Regions from separate parts of the Paenibacillus sp. NPDC055715 genome, predicted to be linked through region 1. Evidence: riboswitches for the same ligand, from Rfam matches in the RefSeq annotation. Region 1 holds a riboswitch; the other holds the start of a gene.
What was found. Region 1 has a riboswitch for FMN ahead of ACWGOO_RS08600 (DMT family transporter). Riboswitches for the same ligand answer to the same signal wherever they lie in the genome.

Region 1 (7,264 bases):
TACCAGTCCGAGCGTATTCATCGTTTCGCTCCAATAGCCCAGATTGTCAATCAGCAGGAAGCCGATGACGGTAAACAGCGTAAGCTGAACCCGACCGATCATAAACGCGATAATCCCGATGATCACAATGAACACCAGAGGGTGCGGAAGCATGAACAGCCCAGAGAAAAAGCCTACAACAGCTTCAATAACAGAAGAAATAACATTAAACAATCCAGCCAGATGAATACCCATCCAGTCTACGATGATTTGAATCCACTCAGCGATTGGCAGTTTCGGAATCAAGGGCATTCACCTCCTTCGTGGTGGTTACATCTCCGCCAAGTGCGCCCAGCAAAGCTCCACGGACGATAACACCCAGCAACTTCTGTTTGTTATCGACTACGGCCAGAGGGACCTTGGACGAACTTGTAATTTCGAACAAGTCATTAATGACCGTTTCCGCAGCAACTTGCGGTCCGTCCGTCATAAGAATATCTTCAATCTTCAAATTATTGCGCAGTGCATGGACAGCATCCTCGGCATTGATAACGCCCAATAGTTTCTTGGTACGGTCAATGACGAACAGATTGGAAATCCCGCGTTCCCGCATCAATTCCAGAGCAACACGCGGACCACGATCCATTGTGATCGTTTCTGGACGAAGCATGACATGAGCAGCCGTCAGTACCTTGGACAGATCTACATCCTCGACGAAGCGGGCTACATAAGAGTTAGCCGGTTGGATCATAATTTCTTCCGGTGTACCGATCTGCACGACCGATCCGTCCCGCATCAATGCAATCCGGTCACCGATCCGCAGCGCTTCATCTAGATCATGGGTGATAAACACAATCGTTTTCTTCATTTTATCTTGAAGCTCCAGCAGCTCATCCTGCATGTCACGGCGAATGAGAGGGTCCAGTGCGCTGAATGCTTCATCCATCAAGAGCACTTCAGGGTCATTAGCCAGCGCCCGTGCCAAACCGACACGCTGCTGCATACCGCCACTCAGTTCATCGGGCATTTTATCGCCCCAGTTTTTAAGACCGACCAGTTCCAGCGCTTGCTGTGCTTTTTCCTGGCGTTTCGTTTTCTCTACCTTTTGAATTTCAAGGCCGTATTCTACATTTTCCAATACAGTCCGATGTGGGAACAGGGCGAATTTTTGAAAAACCATGCTGATGGTTTTACGGCGAACTTCACGGAGTTGTTCTTTGTTCATCTTACGGAGATCCTTGCCGTGGACCAGAATTTCACCGGAGGTAGGCTCAATCAAGCGATTTAGCATTCGCACTAAAGTGGACTTGCCACTGCCCGAAAGGCCCATAATTACGAAAATTTCACCTTGCTTAATTTCCATGTTGGCCTTGTTGACACCAACGGTAATTTGTTTTTCTTTGGCCAGCCTTTCCTTGCCCCAACCTTGCTCCAGGAGTGGAACACCTTGCTCTGCGTGAGGACCAAAGAGTTTGCTGACATTTTTGACTTCCAAAATCGTCATACATACACCTCTTCTTTCTATACTTTGCTTGGTATTAACCCCGTTTGCATTAAGGATCGAGTATAAAAATCATGATTTTGAACATCCTGAACGGTTAATGACAAAATTAATTGTAACAGAAGCATTGCTTGCTTTTCAAACAAAAAAACTGTTCATAAAGTACGTACAGAAAAAACTGTACAAAGTTTCCTTCTATATACTCCTTTGTTCTCTAGAATGCTCAAACATCTGGAACTTTACAACCGATAGCTCTTTTTTTTAAAATAGACAATGAAATATAACCATAAGCAAAAGATTTATGTATATCCATAATTTTAAAATTTAACTATTATTAGCAATTTTGTGAATTGTGATTTTGAGCGACCCATGCTGTTGTATAGACAGAAGCTTTGCTTTTGAAACATTTCGTTTTTAATTGAAAGATTTCATGCGTTGCGTCAAAGCCAATCGGTTACGGGTAAAAGTCGTTCATAGGATCTTAGGCAAAATGCTCTAAAATTAGGAGGTTGCAAGCATGAGCTTGTACCAGTTAGGTGATGAGCAGCAGGCTTCGCTGCAAAAAATTCGCAAACGTGTCATAGAAGCTATAGGTAAAAATATGGATTTGTATGGAATCACCCTATCTGCGGGGCATTTGTACGGTTTGCTTTTTTTTGCGGATAAACCGATGACGCTGGACGAAATGGGCCGTGAAATGGAAATGAGCAAAACGAGCATGAGTACCGGTGTCCGAACGCTGTTGGATCTGAAAATGGTCAACAAGGTGTGGAGCAAAGGCTCGCGCAAGGACTTGTATGAAGTCGAGTATGACTGGCATCAAACGTTCACGGACTTCTTTGCTATTAAATGGAGAAAAGCGGTTGAAACGAATTTGCTGGTGCTGCGCAAGGCCATTGAGGAACTGGACAGATTGCTGGAGAAGGGCGGGGAATATGAGGAATTTAAGGCTGTTCTCCAGCAGGATCGTTTAAAAATGAAGCAGGCTGTGGCCTACTACAAGTGGCTGGACCGACTGATTGATTCGATGGAAAGCGAAGAAATATACAAGCTGATCCCCAAAGAAGAGGTTCGTGATTAATCGCTTATCATCTTTTGTTCTCATAAAAATGCCGGAGTGCAAAAAGCGTTCCCGGCGTTTTTTGTGTTTGGTTTTGTGAATTTGGATTGGCTTTGCTCAATTTTTGGTTTGGCCCTGCGCAAAGGGTATAATAGAGATATGAAATGATTGATATAGCGTTGTGTTGAATATTGAACATTGAACATACAGGTTAAAGGAGGCTTCATTATGGAGAGTATTACAGTACATACCCGCCTGGGTCAGCTTCGTGGTGAAATGGTGAATGGATATCATGTATGGAAAGGAATTCCATATGCACAGCCTCCTGTGGGAGAACTGCGTTTTCACGCGCCTCAGCCTTTGAAGCCTTGGGAAGAAGTTCGGGATGCGACGAGCTTTGGGCCGATCTGTCCGCAACCTATGCCATCTGCTGAGAGTATGACCGGGAATCTGATGGAACCGCCTGAGCAGTCGGAGGACTGCTTGTACCTGAACGTCTGGACGCCTGCTTCGAAGGCACCTACGGAGGGACGTCCAGTGATGGTGTGGATTCACGGCGGAGCTTTTGTAACAGGATCGGGAATTATTCCATTATGTGACGGGGCACGGATGGCGGAAAATGGGAATGTTGTCGTCGTTACGCTCAATTATCGGCTCGGGCCGCTGGGCTTTTTGCATCTGACTCCACAGGGAGACGGACTGACCTCTAATGCGGGGCTGCTGGATCAGATTGCTGCGCTGGAATGGGTCAGGGACCATATCGCCGCATTTGGAGGTAACCCGAACGAGGTGACGGTGTTCGGGGAATCGGCGGGAGCCATGAGCATTGCCGCGTTGTTGGCCATGCCAGCCGCTGAGGGCCTGTTCCGGCGTGCTATTTTGCAGAGCGGTGCATCGCAGGTGTTACCAACTTCACAGGCTGAGCAAGTCACGGCTGCGTATCTCCAGCAGCTGGGGGTGGATCCCCTGCATCCGGAGCGATTGTTTACGCTACCGACGGAGGCGCTCATGCTTGCCATGGCTAAGACGCACGAAATGATCGGCCCGGGACTGGCGATGCTCTATCAACCCGTCGTGGACGGTGTGACCTTGCCTGACGTACCTTTATCTGCGATTGCCAAAGGATCAGCAAAGCAGGTATCTGTTCTGATCGGAACAAATTTGCATGAGGGTGCTTACTTTATTCGCAAGGAATCCCATCTGATGAACAAGTCGACGGCGAGTCAGGCATTGGAAATGATGACGGGCATGTCAGATGTTGGTGAGCTGACGGAACCTTTTCCTGTTACGATTGAGGGACAAGCGCAGATGCTAACGGATCTGTTTTTCTGGCGGCCTGCCCTGGCTCTAGCAGTTGCACAAACGGTGCATGCCCCGGTGTGGATGTACCGTTTTGACTGGACGCTGCCGGGGCATCCTGTATTCGGAAAAGCAGTTCACTGCGCGGAAATTGCGTTTGTTTTTGATAATCTGGAGCTGCTGGGCAAGCTCGGATTGGACGTTCATCCGCCTATGCGGACGCTGGCTCACGATATGCAGCAGGCATGGGTTGCTTTTGCACGTGACGGAAAGCCTGTGCTGCCGAAAGGGGAGTGGCCGGTATACAACAGGGAAACACGGGCTACGACCATTTTTCATCAAGACATCTCGGTGCAGCATGACCCGGAAGGAGAGAGACGCCGCCAGTTGACCGGACAGATGAGTATCTGAACCCGGTATTGAGATATCATTGAACCGCCTGACATCATAAAAGCCTTTGCCCGTATTTGTATACGGACGAAGGCTTATTTAGGCTGAACAGGTACTATTCATTTTTTTGCTGTCGAGAAATCATAAAGAGTGTAATCCAGATCAGCATAAAGCCAGTCAATTGCGATACCGTAACAATCTGCTGAAAAGCGATCCAGTTAATCACGACACCGACCATGGGAAAGCTTAATTCTGCCATCGTGGCATAAGACGCTTTGGTCGTGCTCAAGCCCTTGTAATACAGCAGCAGGCTGAGAAGACCCGGAAGCAGCGCCTGCAACAACAGATTAATAATCACAGCTGCGCCCGCCCATGTGCCAGCAGGCATATTCCAAGGTGCATGCTCCACAGAGGTGAGAACAATCAGCAGAGGGAGAGCCATCATGAAGCGCAGGGAGGTCACAGTCTCATATTTCATCGAACGAAGCAAGTAGCTTCCCATCACTGTCGAACCGCCCCACAGGATCGCTGCTCCTAGTGCAAGCAGACTGCCGACGTGGACGAAATCATGAACATGTCCGAAAGGGAGCGACCAGCCGAAGGTAAGAAGATACGTTCCGAACAAAGCCACGATCATTAATATTCCAAAATTACGCGGCAGCATTTCCTTCAATATAACGCGGGCCAGAATAATAGCGACCAACGGTTGAAGCTTCTGGAGCAGCAGCACAGCGTTAAGATCACCGTTGCTGAGTGCCATCGTGAAGATCACGCTGGCCAGAGCCGAGCCGCCCCACGAGACGAACAAGATAGCCAAAATCTGACGAAGCCGTACCGCTTTAAGCTCCTCGCGATGCTTCCACAGCACTGGGGCAAGGGCGATAAAGAGCAGCACATGCTCCATCAGCACAATTTGTGTTGAAGTAAATGATTTGAGCAAAATAATGCGAAACAGCGGGTCCGCGCCCCACAAGGCTGCTCCAATCGCGACTAGCCAAAAACCACTTTTCATGTGGGAGCTACGCTCAAAACCTTTGGATGTTAGTACAGTTGATGATTGACTCATACTCAATTAGCTCCTTGCGAATACAGGACCGGTGGCACAAAAACCCCCGTCCATGGCGTTAGGCCATGCAAGACGGGGGTTGATCAAATAAACTTGCCGCTTTATGCAAGTTAAATGAAGTTGCTGTAAAACCAATAACGCAGCATTCATCCACTTTGCGGCATGTTCATACTTCGATCTTCTTCCATCCGGACTTTACCGTCGGCTTTGGCATCTCACCAAATCAGTCCGTATCTTGTTGCCAGATACAGAGTCGCGGGCTTAGCTCCATGAGCCATACCGCCGGTTGGGAATCACACCCTACCCCGAAGATCCTTATTCCGTTTTTTAATTTCTCCTATAGGATATACCTGTTTTAGAATGAAGTCCAGTGAAAAATATGTGTACCTCGAACAAAGTTTTCATTTATTTTTTGAAAGCATTTTGCAAAATTACATGTTACGAGGTAATATCCGTATACTTGATGCGGCGGATGGCTGCATGCTACGAGCATTCCCAACACGGCAAAGCCGATCTGCACAAGCGCAATGGAGCTAAGTACATAAGATTTCCGGGTTTGGCGACCATCAGCTTTTTGCGGTCAATCGGGTACATGAACAAGATGTTAATCGACTTGGACTTAAATTCGCCCACAATAAAGCGGCACAGCAGGACAGAGGCCCAAATAATAAACGTGGCTCTGAACAGATAGTCCAAGAGGTCCAAAAGCTCAGCGTACTGTGTAAATTGTCCATTCAGAAAAGCTCCCGATGTTCATATCACCCGTTCTCCCATTTGTAGCCGACACCCCATAAGGTCTTGATATGAATGGGGTGGGAGGGGTCTTCTTCGATTTTCTCACGTAAGCGGCGAATATGGACGTTAATCACGTTTTCGTCACCCATATAATCCTCTTTCCAGATAAACCCGTATAATTGCGCTTTGGTAAATACACGGTTCGGATGGGTAACAAATAGCTTCAGAATATCAAATTCTTTGGCTGTTAGATGAACCCGAACCTCGCCTTTACGAACCATAAAATGTTCGAAATCAATGTGCAGACTTTCGTAGGTCAGGACTTTTGCTTTCGGCTGTTCTTCCTGCTGTTGCTGGCGTGCATAGGTAGTGGCTCTGCGGATCGCGGACTGTATACGTGCCATCAATTCTAGCGTCGAAAAAGGTTTGGCCACATAATCGTCTGCCCCGAAGCCCAGTCCAAGCGCTTTATCCACAGCGCTGTCCTTGGATGACATAATCAGGATCGGCACGGCGCTATTGGAACGGATTCGGCGTATTACCTCCATACCATCAACCTTGGACATCATCAGATCCACGAGAACTAGATCGTAGGTATTACGTTCAAAGGCAAGAAGCCCTTCTTCGCCGTCATAGACGGTGGTTAATGTGTAACCTTCCTTGGTTAGCGCTTTGTGCAGCATTTTGGCGATGGATGTATCGTCTTCAATTAGAAGTATGTGTGTGTTCATAGGTGTGTGGCACCTCCTGAGTTATGGGGATCAGTTCATAAGTGGTATTGTTACGTGAACTTATTATATAGCGGTTTGGACGGGATTTCCAGGTATACTCAATAAATTAAGAATTGCAATGAAAATATCAGAGAGGCAATGAAATAAGTATTTCCAAAAGGAAGCTTATATACAAGTTTTCGAACGGAGGTTAGAAAGACATCGAATGTTAAGGTTCTAGTCAAACTTTTTAGATTAAATAAAGAATTGCAAATTTAAATACACTAAGTGTTAATGTCATTGAAATTGACCTAGAAAATACATTTATTATTATACCTCCAAGAAATCCATAACAATACAGACTAAAGGTCTATTTTAAGGACGGATTCCAATATTAAAATAAAAAATCGTAGTCTTTGAAGTTGCTTAAAATTTGAGAAGATGGGGGCCAAGGAAGAACTCTTTTCCCAACCTCTAAATGACATGATACAGGGAATTACTTAGAGCCACAAGGGATTTAGACG
Region 2 (7,264 bases), on a different contig from region 1:
ACTTGCCAGCAGAATAGCCGGAATATCATAATTTATTTTAATCCACCCGTACAAAAATCTGATCTCCAGATGCGCCCGGTCATCATTATCATGCTTGGCAATATCTAGCTTCAATCGGATACGGGAGAGCAGGACAGCCAGCACAAGTAACAAGATGACGATGATGGCGATACTGATCCATTTCCACACTGGCGAGCCCTCCCTGCCTATTTTCTTCATGGATATACCATGGTAAAAATAGTATGACCCTTCACCCGGAAAACATGCATCCTAAAACGCTAAACAGCCAGCCCCCATTACGCGAGGACTGGCTGTTTCTAAATTTCGACCTGTAACCATGAAGAGGAACCCGTAAAAAGGCTTCTGTCAGGTATCAAGACTCCGTATCATTCATATCTGGCTGACTGCTCTCCAAACGTTCGAACAACAATTGTGTCTCTTCCTCCAAATGTTCCGAGTCCTCAAACAGCTCAGGCTGTGGCAAATCCGCCAAAGAGCCCAGACCGAAATAATCCAGAAATGACTTCGTCGTTCCATACAAAATCGGCCGTCCGATAGCCTCAGCCCGACCTTTTTCCTCAATAAGCTCCTTGTGGACCAGAGTATGTATGGCCCGCTCAGATTTGACACCGCGAATATCTTCGATTTCAACTCTTGTAATGGGCTGGCGGTAGGCCACAATGGCAAGTGTCTCCAAAGCCGCTTGAGACAGCGAGGTACGTGCCGGAGAGTAGGCGAGCTTTTCAAAATAAGGTGCATGTTCGGATAAGGTTGCAAGCTGATAGTGCCCGGCGATACGGACAATTTGCAGACCTCTTCCTCCCTGCTCCATGTCCTGCTTCATATCCTCCAGACCCTTTTCAACCAGCTCTTGCTGCTGCTCTACAATGTCGGCGATCTGCTTGGCGGACAACCCGTCCTCTCCCGCGAGAAACAGCAGTCCCTCAATAATTGATTTCAGCTTCAGATAATCCATTAACCCGTAAATCCCCTCTCCACTCCATTACAATTTCATCAAAAAGCTTCTCCTGATAGCAGAAAATCTGCTTCAGCTTCATCAGTTCGAGGATAGCCAAAAAGGTGACTACTACTTCATGCCGATACATATCCTCATGCATCAGCTTGGAGAACAGAAGCCGTCCTCCCGTCCCTACCATTTCCAACGCCCCGATGACCTGCCGGATACGGTCCTTGACCGAAATCTCATCGCGGTGAATACGGGTTACCGTCGTACGTCGCTCTGCTTTACGCAGCGCACGCTGAAAGGCCGCGAACAAATCGCTTGCATGTAGTCCATACACCGGATTGGCGGGTTCGGTGGGCAGAAATGCGCTCAAGTCTTCCGGCTCCTTGCCATAGATCAAACTTCGTTCCCATTCACATTCACTCAGATGGCGGGCAATCCCTTTATATTTACGATACTCCACCAGCTTGCGAACCAGTTCATCCCGCGGATCATAATCTTCTTCATAAAAATCCAAATCATCATATTCCATTACAGGTGGCTTGGGAAGCAGCAATTTACTCTTAATGGATAAGAGCGTCGCCGCCATCACCAGAAACTCGCTCGTAATGTCCAGTTCCAGCTCCTGCATACTGTGTAAAAAAGCCATATATTGATCGGTAATATCACTAATCGGGATATCCTGAATATCAATCTCGGCCTTATCAATCAGATGCAACAGCAGGTCCAGCGGACCCTCGAATGTTTCCAGCTTGTAATTTACGACTGTCAATGTGCTTCCCCCTGGCTTACTCCAATCATCATTCAACAATACCTTTCCCCGTTAGCACTTATGCTCGACTTTATCAATCCCTCTTTCTGTAGTATATACGTCATCGCCTTGCTTAACAATCCAATCCCTTTTCTCGGCTATAGTTATGTCGTTCTATTCAGGTATTCGTAAAATTAAAACTGCTTGCCCAGATTCGCCATCTCAATCGCAGCCAGTGCGGAATCCCAGCCTTTATTACCAGCCTTCGTACCTGCACGCTCAATAGCCTGCTCAATGTTTTCCGTCGTCACTACACCGAAAATAACAGGCACACCTGTTTTCAGACTGCTTGCCGCCACACCCTTGGCCACTTCATTACAGACGATATCATAGTGCGAGGTAGAACCACGGATCACCGTACCCAGCGTAATAACAGCATCGTATTTACCGCTCGCAGCCATTTTTTGAGCAATCAGTGAAATTTCAAAAGCGCCTGGCACCCAGGCTACATCAATCTCATCTTCCTGCGCTCCATGCCGCTGAAGTGCGTCGATTGCACCGCTTAACAGCTTACTTGTAATAAACTCATTAAACCGGCCCACCACAATACCATACTTTAAACCATTCGATACGAGATTACCTTCCAGAAAACGTGCCATATGAATCAACCTCTCTTTTTTTAAAATAATGAGTTACACAACTGTACTTACAATGACAAACGACGACGATAATCAATCAAATCCTGAATACTGATCAGCTTCAAATGATGGTTCTTGGCGATCACTGCCAAATCAGGCACCCGAGCCATGGACCCATCTTCCTTTATAATTTCGCAAATGACCCCGGCAGGTTTGGAGCCGCAAAGCCGGGCCAGATCAACAGCCGCTTCAGTATGACCCGCACGCTGCAAAACACCCCCATCGCGGGCGATTAGCGGAAACATGTGACCAGGCTTGCGGAAATCGCTCCCCACGGCTGCTTCGTCGGTCAGCGCACGCACGGTCAATGAGCGCTCGACTGCTGAAATCCCCGTTGTCGTCTCTCTATGATCCACCGACACGGTAAAGGCTGTGCCGTGGAAATCTGTATTCTGCTCCACCATCGGCTGCAAACCCAGTGCCTCGGCTCTTTGCTCTGTAATCGGCATGCAGACCAACCCGCGGCCTTCGGTAATCATGAAATTAATGACCTCTGGGGACGCTTTTTCAGCCAGAGCGATAAAATCGCCTTCGTTTTCCCGTTGCTCATCATCCACCACGATCACGACTTTACCGTTTTTTAGATCCTCCAGCGCTTCTTCAATGGAATCCAGACGAATTTCCACTTCCTGCTTTAACACACCATACTCCACTACGTCAGCCGCTATATTTGAATGGCTCTCTCTGCTCCCCGTTTCCATTATGCTTTCCTCCTTATTTCTTGTGGCATCAGGCAAAGCCGTGTTTCGCCAAATAATCCAGGCTCATAGGAGCTTTCTCCGTTCCCTCCGTCGCCGCTGATCTTCCGTAATTCAAAAGCTGCTCTACATATTTACCTAAAATGTCGCATTCAATATTGACAGTGTCTCCCTCACGTTTGGCTTGTAAGGCCGTTTCGGATAAGGTGTGGGGGATGATGGATACAGCAAAGGTATCTCCCGTACGCTGTGCAACTGTGAGGCTGATACCGTCGAGTGTAATCGAGCCTTTAAGAAGAATATATTTGAATATTGCCTGATCTGTAGGCGCAACTTCGTACACAACCGCATTCTGATCTGATGTCACCCGACCAATCGTGCCCGTTCCATCCACATGTCCTTGCACGATATGCCCTCCAAACCTGCCGTTCGCAGCCATGGCCCGTTCCAAATTGACTCGGCTACCGGATTTCAATTCTTTCAGATTGCTGCTGCGAAAGGTTTCAGGCATCACATCAACCTTAAAATCCTTAGTGCCCACCTGTGTTGCGGTCAGACAAACACCATTCACGGAAACACTGTCTCCTATTTTCAAATCGCCCAATACCACAGAACCCGCAATGCTCAGTACCATCGCTTCTCCGCTTCTGGAAATCTGCTGAATGCGTCCCACTTCCTCGACCAATCCGGTAAACATGCCTTCACTCCTTTCCATCTAAAGTTCAGTTCATCCTTAATTCATCAGCCGTAAGCGCAAAAAAAAACCCAGTCCGGATAACATCCGTCATGGGGGTGATGAGAGTCAAATTTGCAGTATACAAACGCTGTCCAAATACAAATTGAGACCGCATGAATGATAATTTTGCCAATAGAAAGCATGACTGACCATACAACCAAATACGCTCAGAGCGCCTGCAAAAAAAAGCTTGAAGAACAAGCAATCTTCCGTATGCTGCCTGCAACGAAATAAGCCGTACGTACAATTAAATATGCTAAAAATCGGCACATGTCACGTCATGCACATGCGCTTCGTATCCTTCTCTCATCCAGACTATACTGTCGGTCCCGGAATTGCACCAGGTCCACCTTCTGCTGATCGTTCAGCATCCGGGTCACGGACTAAGTCGCCCTGTTTATCGCAGAAGCGATTTACAGACACGTCATCACCGCCGGTGGGGAATTGCGCCCCGCCCCGAAGGATCTTGCTCTTATTCAATTGAATTAGCATAACTTGTTACGTATATTAGCACCGACTTCTAAAAAAAGCAAGTTAACTGATAGACGCTTCTGCTTTTGTTTTGACATATTGGCTGGAAAGCTCTTCAAACCAGGCTCTATCATTCATGTGAAGCGCCAGATCAATCAGATCGGCCAGTTCTTCGATTCCGAGCTGCGTAGCATGATCGAACGTAACGACCGCTGAAGCGGTTGGTTCAAGGCCACCCTCCGCGCATATGTCGTAATCCAACCGTACATCAACATACCCATCGATAAACTCGCATTTCAGAAAATAAATAATCTCGCACATTAAAATGGGACGCACCTGCATTTCCAGCACACAATCCATCACCTTGGCGGAATAATGCTGGTTCGTCAGCGTAAATTTGTGTTCCGTCGCTGCTAGCGATGTCCGTCCAAAGTCATCCGTAAATTTAAGTTCCACTGGCGTGATATTCATGACCTTAGGAATTTGCTTCTTTATAATTTCTATTATTTCAACTGCATTCAGCTTAATCATACCTGCACCTCATTGCATCTTAAAATTCAGGGAAAGCTCTAATTCAACATGTTTCACATAGGCCTTTACTCCTATATCGGAAATCATTACCTGATTTTTTATGCTTCATTCCATAAACGACAAAAAAGATTCTTCGCGCAACAAGCGCAAAGAATCTTGATCGAATCGGTACCGCAGCATCCTATAATTATGTTCAACGTTTATTATGCAAAAAAACTGGATTATAGCTCCGAAATTTCATGTTTCTTTTTCAGAATATTCCAGCGGCGTTCAATCTCCTGCTCAAAAGTAGCCAGCGTGGCTTCCTCCTTGAGAAGATGTTTTGTTTTGCCCATTAATTTGAGCCATTCTGCGGCTGGAATCCGTTTTCCCTTGTCCTCCGGATTGTACGTAATCGTCGTACTTCCTTGCTCAATCTCGTACAGCGGGAAGAAGCAAGACTCCACAGCAGCCCCCACAATGCTGGTACCCAGTCTATCCTCGGATTTCCAGTTCAGCGGGCAGGCGCATAGGATTTTACCATAGGCCGTCCCCACGTTATTCGCATACCATTGTGCCTTGGCCGCTTTACGCAGCATATCCTGCGGATGGCTTTCGGCTGCCGTGAAGGCATATGGAATGTTGCAAGCAGCCATGATTTGCACGGTATCCTTATGGTGCCCTTGCTTCCCTTTTTGCATTTTTCCTACACCCGACGTACTGGTCATGTGACCGACCGGAGTGGAGTACGATTGCTGTGAGCCTGTATTCATATACCCTTCGTTATCATATTCCAGCATAATCAGCTTATGATTACGCAGAGCCGCACCAATCGCAGAACCCATACCAATATCCATCCCGCCGTCACCACTGATCATAATGAAGGTCGGATCATCCGCCATTTCAATTTCATTGCGGCGCTTCATCTCCATGTAAGCCTCCAGCGCTCCTGAGAGCGTAGCAGCCCCATTTTGAAAAAGATTATGAATCATAGGCTGCTTGTGTGACGTATACGGATAACCTGTCGTCACCACGTAAACGCAGCCTGTCTGGAACAGCACGACGATATCTCCCTCGATACCTTTGAAAAACAGCTCCAGTGCAGACAGCGCTCCACAACCCGGGCATGCCCCATGACCCTGTGTGAGACGGCGTGGTTTGGTCGTCAGTGAACGCAGCGGCGGGACCTTGACCTTGAGCTTGCCGGTCGCCTCATCCGGCGTGACCTGAATCAGACCCGTACGGTACGCATCGCCCCGTGGCGGCTGCATAACCTGCGGCATGACCTTGTCCGGGGACCCCGGATTAAGCCCGTAGTAATCAAAAAGCTTCTCGTTCCGTCCGGCTTCCGCCGCTTCAATAGCAAGCTGGAAGAACGCCTCAGCATCTTCTGCATAAAAATCCTTGCCGCCCAAGCCAAAGATGCGGCACAATACAAGCGTCCGGTTCAGCGGGTCCTCCTGCAAGGCCGCCTTGATTTCGTGCGTCAAATTACCGCCATCGGCGCCGTACGAGTCCGCACGTTCACCCACCAGCAGCGCCTTGACATGGCGCAATGCCTCTCGCAACTGCGCGGCGGGAAACGGCCGAATGATATTCGGACGAATCACACCAGCCTTAATGCCGCGCGCGCGCAACTGATCGACCACATCCTTGGCCGATTCAGCCGCCGAATTCAGCAGGAATACCGCAACCTCGGCATCCTCCATATGATAGAGATCCAAAATCGGATATTCCCGACCGGATAATGCGGCATATTCTGCGGCAACCTGCTCATATACTCCTTCTGACAGCTTTAACGCCTTGGATAACTGAGCATGATTATTCGTCAGGTCATCGCCGTTCATATGCGCCCCGACAGTAACCGGATGGTCAAAATCTGAAATATTCGGGTAATTCAGATTCGGGTTCGGACCCACAAAACCGCGCACGGTTTCAGCATCGGCAAAATATTGCACTTTACGCTTCTGATGGGACGTGTAAAAACCGTCATAAGCGACCATCACAGGCAGTCGAACATCGCTGTGCTCTGCGATTTTCAGCGCCATGATGTTCATATCATACACAGCCTGCGGCGTGCTTGCCGTCAGAATCACCCAGCCCGTGTTTAGTCCATAGTACAAGTCCGAATGATCCCCACGGATATCCAGCGGGCCACTGATAGCTCGGGTCACCAGATTCATAACCATAGGAAAACGAGTGCCAGACTGCACAGGCAACTGCTCCAGCATATACAGGAAGCCTTGCGAACTTGTTGCGTTCACAACCCTCGCTCCCGCTGCCGCAGCACCATAGCATATCCCTGCCGATCCATGTTCACCATCTGCCGCAACCAGCTTAATGTCATGCTGACCTCTCGTTCTCATTTGGTCCAGATACTGCGCCACCTCGGTCGAGGGTGTGATCGGGAAATATCCCATTATATGATAATTGATC

Region 2: another riboswitch for FMN. It lies ahead of ribE (riboflavin synthase); the one in region 1 lies ahead of ACWGOO_RS08600 (DMT family transporter).

What each region holds. Positions count from the first base shown of each region.
Region 1 covers NZ_JBSHGA010000003.1:318,237-325,500, forward strand. Annotated here, with positions in the region: partial or broken gene ACWGOO_RS08580 (glycine betaine ABC transporter substrate-binding protein) at 1-285, opposite strand, end outside; gene ACWGOO_RS08585 (quaternary amine ABC transporter ATP-binding protein) at 260-1,483, opposite strand; gene ACWGOO_RS08590 (GbsR/MarR family transcriptional regulator) at 1,998-2,561, shown strand; gene ACWGOO_RS08595 (carboxylesterase/lipase family protein) at 2,769-4,250, shown strand; gene ACWGOO_RS08600 (DMT family transporter) at 4,345-5,295, opposite strand; FMN riboswitch at 5,468-5,612, opposite strand; partial or broken gene ACWGOO_RS08605 (ABC transporter permease) at 5,851-6,024, opposite strand; gene ACWGOO_RS08610 (response regulator transcription factor) at 6,054-6,761, opposite strand.
Region 2 covers NZ_JBSHGA010000004.1:243,036-250,299, forward strand. Annotated here, with positions in the region: gene ACWGOO_RS09650 (DUF2953 domain-containing protein) at 1-189, opposite strand, end outside; gene scpB (SMC-Scp complex subunit ScpB) at 374-976, opposite strand; gene ACWGOO_RS09660 (segregation and condensation protein A) at 945-1,736, opposite strand; gene ribH (6,7-dimethyl-8-ribityllumazine synthase) at 1,910-2,374, opposite strand; gene ribB (3,4-dihydroxy-2-butanone-4-phosphate synthase) at 2,422-3,114, opposite strand; gene ribE (riboflavin synthase) at 3,143-3,808, opposite strand; FMN riboswitch at 4,142-4,315, opposite strand; gene ACWGOO_RS09680 (IDEAL domain-containing protein) at 4,382-4,849, opposite strand; gene ACWGOO_RS09685 (thiamine pyrophosphate-dependent enzyme) at 5,071-7,264, opposite strand, start outside.